DNA from 3 places in the Kitasatospora sp. NPDC056531 genome. Region 1 is predicted to be linked to each of the others. Evidence: riboswitches for the same ligand, from Rfam matches in the RefSeq annotation. Region 1 holds a riboswitch; each other region holds the start of a gene.
What was found. A riboswitch is a leader RNA that binds a small molecule or an ion and turns the genes downstream of it on or off. The one in region 1 is predicted to bind thiamine pyrophosphate.

Region 1 (2,194 bases):
GCTCAGCGCCCGGCGGTCCACCCGCGGCAGCAGGTTCTGCAGCGACATCGCGGTCGAGTACACGTTGGCGAAGGACTGGTCGGTCTCGCGCAGCACGAGCACGAGCAGGAACAGCCAGCCGGCCCAGACGCCGAGGAAGGAGTCGAAGATCCGGCTCGGGTCGCCGTCGGACTGCAGCAGCGCCATCAGGCCGAGTACGTAGCACCAGACCTGGGCGACGGTGTAACCGGAGAAGCTCCCCCAGAAGGCCGAGCCCGTGGTGCGCGAGTGCCGGGTGTAGTCGGCGGCCATCGGGACGAAGGAGATCGACACCGCGATCATCGCGTCGGTGGCGCCCAGGAAGCCGTGCCAGTTGCCCGCGCCCGGGTCCGGCACACCCTGACGGCCCAGCTGGACGGTGAAGTACACCATCGCGACCGCGACCGCCCCGGCCACGAAGCGGCGCAGTACCGCGATCGCGCCCAGCGGCCAGATCGTCAGCGCGGTGGTCAGCGCGCCCGCGGCCAGCACGAACAGCCAGCGGTAGCCGGTGGTGTGGGCGACGGTCTGGGCGCCCGCCGAGATGGTCAGCAGCTCGAACACGCCCCAGCCGATGCACTGGACGATGTTCAGCACGGTCGGCAGGTAGGACAGCCGGGTGCCGAACAGCCCGCGCAGGTTGGCCATCGCGGGGGCGCCGGTCCGGGCGCCGATCAGCGCGGCCACGCCGAGCATCGCGGTGCCGACCGCCGTACCGGCCACGATCGCGGTCACCGCGGCGGCCAGCGACAGCTCGCTGCCCTTCTCGCCGAGCACGCTGGCGGCGGTGGAGAAGCCGATCAGGCTGACGCCCAGGTTCATCCAGAGCGCGAAGTGGTCCCGGAAGCGCAGGGTGCGCGGTGGCTCGGTGTCCAGCACCAGCGGCGCCTCGACGCGCTCGTCGGTGCCGGGGGTGGCCGCGTCCGTGGGACGATCAAGGAAATCCTTGGACGTGGGCGCGCTCGAAGAAGAGGATGGCGAAGCAGGCGGCATGGCCGATACTCCCTACGCCGGCATTACCCGGACAGGTTCCGGCGGTCAGCGCCCCCTCGACGGTCCGCCGGTGTCCCGCTTGGCGTACGGTCGACATGCGCACTCTCAGCCTGGTCGGTCCAAGCTCCCGCGTGTCAGTTTGGAGCGACAGGCTAACCGGCACGGGTACGAACGCCAAAGGCCACGGGGTGTGCGGTCCGCATCGCGGAACGCCCGGGCGGGGGGAGGGGAGCTCACCGACCGCCGCCGTCATCGCCGTCGTCGGTGTCGGCTAAGGATTCTTATGAGTTCTTCAGAGGGGTCCTTACGGCAATCGAATCGACGGTGCGAAAAACTATGGTCCTTGGTTCTGTCAGCTATGGAGGTCGTCCGTGAGCACCGAGCGCGAGGTTGGGCCCACCGGGCCGCAGGGGGAGCAGCCCGCGGGTCCCGAGGAGGCGGCCGGGTCCGTTTCCGACGGCACCGCTCAGGGCGGCCACAAGCCGACGATGGCGTTCAGCCGGGTCCCCGAGGCCGCGTCGGAAGCCGCTGACGCGGCGTCGGCCGATGCCGCCGCGGGCGACGGCGGACACAAGCCGACGATGGCGTTCAGCCGCGTCCCGGAGCCGGAGACCGCGCCGGAGGCCGGGCCCGAGCCGATCGAGGCCGCCCCGGCTGCGGCCGCCCCGGCCGAGGGTGGTCACAAGCCCACCGTGGCCTTCACCAAGGTCCCGGCGCCGGAGGCCCCGGCGGCGGAGGCCCCGGCGGCGCCCGCCGCCGAGGAGCACACCGTCGACCCGGTCACCGGCTACATCGACGCCCCGCCGCCGGTCCTGCCGCCCGCGCCGCCCGTCGCGCCCGCGCCCGCAGCCGCAGCCCCCGCTGCTCCGGCCGCGGCCCCGGTCGCCCCGGCCCTGCCGCCGGCCGCCAACCCGTACGCGACCCCGTCCCACGGCGTGCCCGCCGCCGGCGCACAAGAGCCGTACGGGGCCCCGGCCGCCGCCGCCCAGGAGCCGTACGGCGCGGCGCCCGCCGCGCACGGTCACCACCCGTTCGGCGCCGGCCAGCCGGTCGGCGGCTGGGGCGCCGCCCACGACGCCACCTCCGGCGGCGCGGGCTACCCCGGAGGCCCCGACTACCCCGGCGGCCCGCTCGGCTACCCGGCCGACTACCCCGGCGGCCCGAACGGCCCCGGCGGCCCGCG
Region 2 (2,194 bases), on a different contig from region 1:
AGGTACAGGTGCTGCCCGCGCACGACCGCGCGGACGTTGCGGGAGAGGAACGGCCGGTAGGCCTCCGGGATGTGGAGCCGCAGCACCTGCCCCTTCACCGGGCGGATCGCGGGCAGCACGCCCTCGGGCAGGCCGGGCAGCCGGTGGCTGTGCGGGCCCGCGGCGAGCACGATCTGATCGGCGGCCACCGTCTCCCCGGTGCTGAGCCGGGCGCCGACCGCCCGGCCGTCCTCCACGAGCAGCTCGACGGCCTCGGCGCGCCGACCGACGACGCCCGCGCGCTCACCGGCCAGCAGCAGTGCGGTGAGCAGCCGCCGGGGATCCACCTGGTGGTCGTTCGCGACGTGCAGGCCGCCGCGCACGCCGGGGGCCAGCATCGGCTCCAGCCTGCGGGCCTCCCGGCCGGTCAGCCAGCTCGACTCCAGGCCGAGCCGCTGGTGGAAGGCGTGCAGTTCGCGCAGTTCCTCGCGGTCGTCGGAGTCCAGCGCGACGGCGATCGTGCCGCACCGGCGGTAGCCGGTGTCCTCCCCGCCACTCGCCTCGGTGAGTTCGGCCGCGAAGGCCGCGTACCGCTCGTTCGAGGCCATGCCGAGGCGCAGCAGCGGCTCCTCGCCGTACTGCAGCTCGGTGACCGGGGCGAGCATCCCGGCCGCGACTGAGGCCGCCCCGCCGCCGGGGGAGGGGTCGACCACGATCACGTTCCTCAGCCCGCGCTGCGCGGCGCGCCACGCGACGGCGAGGCCGACGATGCCCCCGCCGATCACCAGCACGTCGGCGCGGGCGCCTGATGGCAAGCGTGACAAAGCTGCTCTTCTCCCTTCGCCGGTATGACCCGGATCAGGTTCGGACGGTCGCGGGCCGTGCCAGCCCGCCTCTCAGCCCGGTACGCCGGGCTCCCGTGTGGTGCACCCACCTTAACGCCGGGGGTCGGCCCGGCCGAAGGGCCGTGTGAGGGGTGGGACGGGTGAGCAGGACGGTTGCCGCCGGGCCCGCCCGAGGGGTGGACGGCCGCCGGGTGCCGCCGCGGCGCTGAGTACAGTGACGGGCGTGGCAGAGCTGAGCGGAACGGATCAGGTGGTCGTCGTCGGGGCCGGGCTGGCCGGGGCGCAGTGCGCCCTGAAGCTGCGGCAGGGCGGCTGGCGGGGGCGGATCACCCTGGTCGGCGAGGAGCCGCACGCGCCGTACGACCGGCCGCCGCTCTCCAAGGACGTGCTGCTCGGCAAGGCCGACGCCACCACCCTGGACATCGACTACGGGCAGCTCGGCATCGAGCTGCTCACCGGCCGGCGCGCCACCGGCCTCACCCCGGGCGTGCTGCACACCGACGACGGCGACCTCCCGTACGACTCGCTGGTGATCGCCACCGGCGCCACCCCGCGCGCCCTGCCCGGCGCCGAGCGCGCCCACCTGCTGCACACCCTGGACGACGCCCTGGCGCTGCGCGCGCTGCTGCGCCCCGGGCTGCGGCTGGTGCTGGTCGGCGCGGGCTGGATCGGAGCCGAGGTGTCCACCGCCGCGCGGCAGGCCGGCTGCGAGGTGACCGTGGTGGAGGCCGGCCCGGCGCCGGTGCCGGGCGCGCTGCCGACCGGGGTCGGCTCGGCGATGGCCGCCTGGTACGCCGAGGCCGGGGTCGAGCTGCGCTGCGGGGTCGGCGTGGCCGCCGTCGAGCCGGGCGCGGTACTGCTGGCGGACGGCTCGCACCTGCCCGCCGACGAGGTGGTGGTCGGCGTCGGCGCCCGGCCCGCGACCGGCTGGCTGGCCGGCTCGGGCGTCGAGCTGGACGAGGCCGGGGCGGTCCTGGTGGACGAGCGGCTGCGCACCAGCCTGCCCGGGGTCTTCGCGGCCGGGGACTGCGTCAGCTACCCGTCGGCCCGCTCCGGTGCCCGGCTGGCCGTGCAGCACTGGGACCACGCGCTGCAGTCCGGCGAGGCCGCGGCCGCCGCCGTGCTGGGGGCGCACGTGCCGTACGACCCGGTGCCGTACTTCTGGTCCGAGCAGTTCGGCCGGATGGTCCAGTACGCCGGCCGGCACGCCGAGGGCGACGAGCTGCTGTGGCGCGGCAGCCCGCGGGATGCCGCCTGGTCGGTGCTCTGGCTGCGCGACGGGGTGCCGAGCGCGCTGCTGGCGGTGGACCGGCCGCGGGACCTGACCCAGGGGCGGAAGCTGATCGAGCGCGGTGCGGTGCTGGACCCGG
Region 3 (2,194 bases), 210 kb from region 1:
AGCACGCCGGCGTGGACGGTCATGTAGTCGACGCCCTGCTCGCACTGCTCGATGATGGTGTCCCGGTAGACCTCCCAGCTCAGGTCCTCGGCCTTGCCGTCCACCTTCTCCAGGGCCTGGTAGAGCGGCACGGTGCCGATCGGCACGGGGGAGTTGCGCAGGATCCACTCGCGGGTGGTGTGGATGTTGCGGCCGGTGGAGAGGTCCATGACGGTGTCGGCGCCCCAGCGGGTGGCCCAGGTCATCTTCTCCACCTCCTCCTCGATCGAGGAGGTCACGGCGGAGTTGCCGATGTTGGCGTTGATCTTCACCAGGAAGTTGGTGCCGATGATGGCCGGCTCCACCTCGGGGTGGTTCACGTTCACCGGGATGACGGCACGGCCGCGGGCCACCTCGTCGCGCACGAACTCGGGCTCCAGACCCTCGCGCAGCGCCACGAACTCCATCTCCGGTGTCACCACGCCCCGCTTGGCGTAAGCGAGTTGGGTGACGGCCACACCACCGCGACCGCGCAGCGGGCGGCGCGGGCGGCCGGGGAAGACGGCGTCCAGGTTGCGCAGGTTGCCGCCGCGCGGCGAGGTGTGCTTGATCCCGTCGTCCTCGGGGCGCGCCTCGCGGCCGTCGTACTCCTCGACGTCGCCGCGCTGGCGGATCCAGGAGTCGCGCAGGGCGGGCAGGCCGCGCCGCACGTCGGGCTCGTACGCCGGGTCGGTGTACGGGCCGGAGGTGTCGTACAGCGGCACGGTCCTGCCGTTGGTGAGCTGCACCTCGCGGTAGGGCACCCGCAGGTCCGGGCGGGACCCGTCCCGGTAGGCCTTGCGCCAGGCCGGGGTCGGGTAGCCGGTGCGCTCGCTGCTGGGGGTGGTCTGGGCAGACTGCGGCTGTGCTTCGAACGTGGTCATCTGACCTCTACTCCCTACGCCGGCATTACCCGGTCCAGGTTCCTGCGGTCGACGCAGCCGTCGGTCCGTCCGTCGACGTTCCGGTCAGCGCCCTCTCAGCCCGGTGCTCCGAGCTCCCGCGTCGCAGGCGGTGTTGCCTGCACATGACGCCCAACACGGTAGCGAGCCGATCGCCGCAGGTCCAGACGGCCCCCGAACCGAAATCCGGCCGGAAAGGCCGAGGCCCGGCCCCCGCTCACGGGGTGCCGGGCCTCCGGGGTGCTCCGCCGCGGTCCGCGCGGCGGAGCGGATTCAGCTCTTCGCGGCCTTCTTCACCAGGATCACCACGGCGGCCGCGATGCCCACCACGACCAGCAGCTTGATCAGGATGCTCAGCAGGGCGCCGACCACGCCGAAGACGAAGGCGATGATGTTCCAGGCCAGCACCAGGACCAGCACCGGGATGACGATGTTGCGCACCCAGGAGGGCAGCGACTTCCAGAGCTCAGCCATGTCGGTTCCTCTTCTCCCCTCGGGCCGGCTGCCGTCCGGTGCCGCATCCCGCTTGCTTTCGATGCTTCGATCGTACGGTGGCCGCAGCCCCGGAACGAGGCCCAACGGCCCGGAGAGAACCCCGAGATCACCCCGATCCCCACCCCCGGGGAGACCCCCGAAGAAACCTTCCGCCAGCACTACAACCCAGCCCGGGTTCAGGCGTCCAACAGGTGCCGAACTCTTCGGAACAGCCCGTACGACAGCCTCACCAGGGGGACCAGACATGCGTGTCCGCAGCGCCACCACCCTGACCGTCCTGAGCGCCCTCAGCCTGAGCGCCCTCAGCCTGACCGCCGCCCCCGCCCTCGCCGCTCCGGCCGCGTCGACGGCCTGGGGCGACAACGTCACCGCCGCCGGCGGCTTCGTCGGAATGAGCCCGACCCGCGTCCTGGACACCCGCGACGCCTACGCCGTCCCGAACGGCATGGTGCGCCCGCTCGCCGCGCAGGAGTACTACACGACCCCGCTCGTCGCGTTCAGCTCCCACATGCCGCCCACCACCTACCCGGTGGTGCCCGCCGACACCACGGCCGTGGTGGTCAACGTGACCGCGACCAACCCGACCGCGAACGGCTACCTCTCGCTCAGCGCCGCCCCGGGGGCGCCCGGCAGCATCCCGGCCGCTTCCAGCATCAACTTCGCGCCGGGCCAGACGGTCTCCAACCTGGTCACGGTCGCGGTCACCCCGGGCACCAGACCGACCATCACCGTCTTCAACAGCGCCGGCACCACCGACGTGGTCCTCGACGTGGTCGGCT

Region 2: another riboswitch for thiamine pyrophosphate. It lies ahead of thiO (glycine oxidase ThiO); the one in region 1 lies ahead of ACFQ87_RS02770 (purine-cytosine permease family protein).
Region 3: another riboswitch for thiamine pyrophosphate. It lies ahead of thiC (phosphomethylpyrimidine synthase ThiC); the one in region 1 lies ahead of ACFQ87_RS02770 (purine-cytosine permease family protein).

What each region holds. Positions count from the first base shown of each region.
Region 1 is NZ_JBHTTU010000002.1:22,965-25,158, reverse strand. Features, by position in the region: gene ACFQ87_RS02770 (purine-cytosine permease family protein) at 1-1,011, opposite strand, end outside; TPP riboswitch at 1,004-1,152, opposite strand; gene ACFQ87_RS02765 (S1C family serine protease) at 1,383-2,194, shown strand, end outside.
Region 2 is NZ_JBHTTU010000003.1:186,679-188,872, forward strand. Features, by position in the region: gene thiO (glycine oxidase ThiO) at 1-794, opposite strand, end outside; TPP riboswitch at 798-910, opposite strand; gene ACFQ87_RS05570 (NAD(P)/FAD-dependent oxidoreductase) at 1,039-2,194, shown strand, end outside.
Region 3 is NZ_JBHTTU010000002.1:237,001-239,194, reverse strand. Features, by position in the region: gene thiC (phosphomethylpyrimidine synthase ThiC) at 1-902, opposite strand, end outside; TPP riboswitch at 897-1,032, opposite strand; gene ACFQ87_RS03730 (DUF5326 family protein) at 1,194-1,394, opposite strand; gene ACFQ87_RS03725 (hypothetical protein) at 1,660-2,194, shown strand, end outside.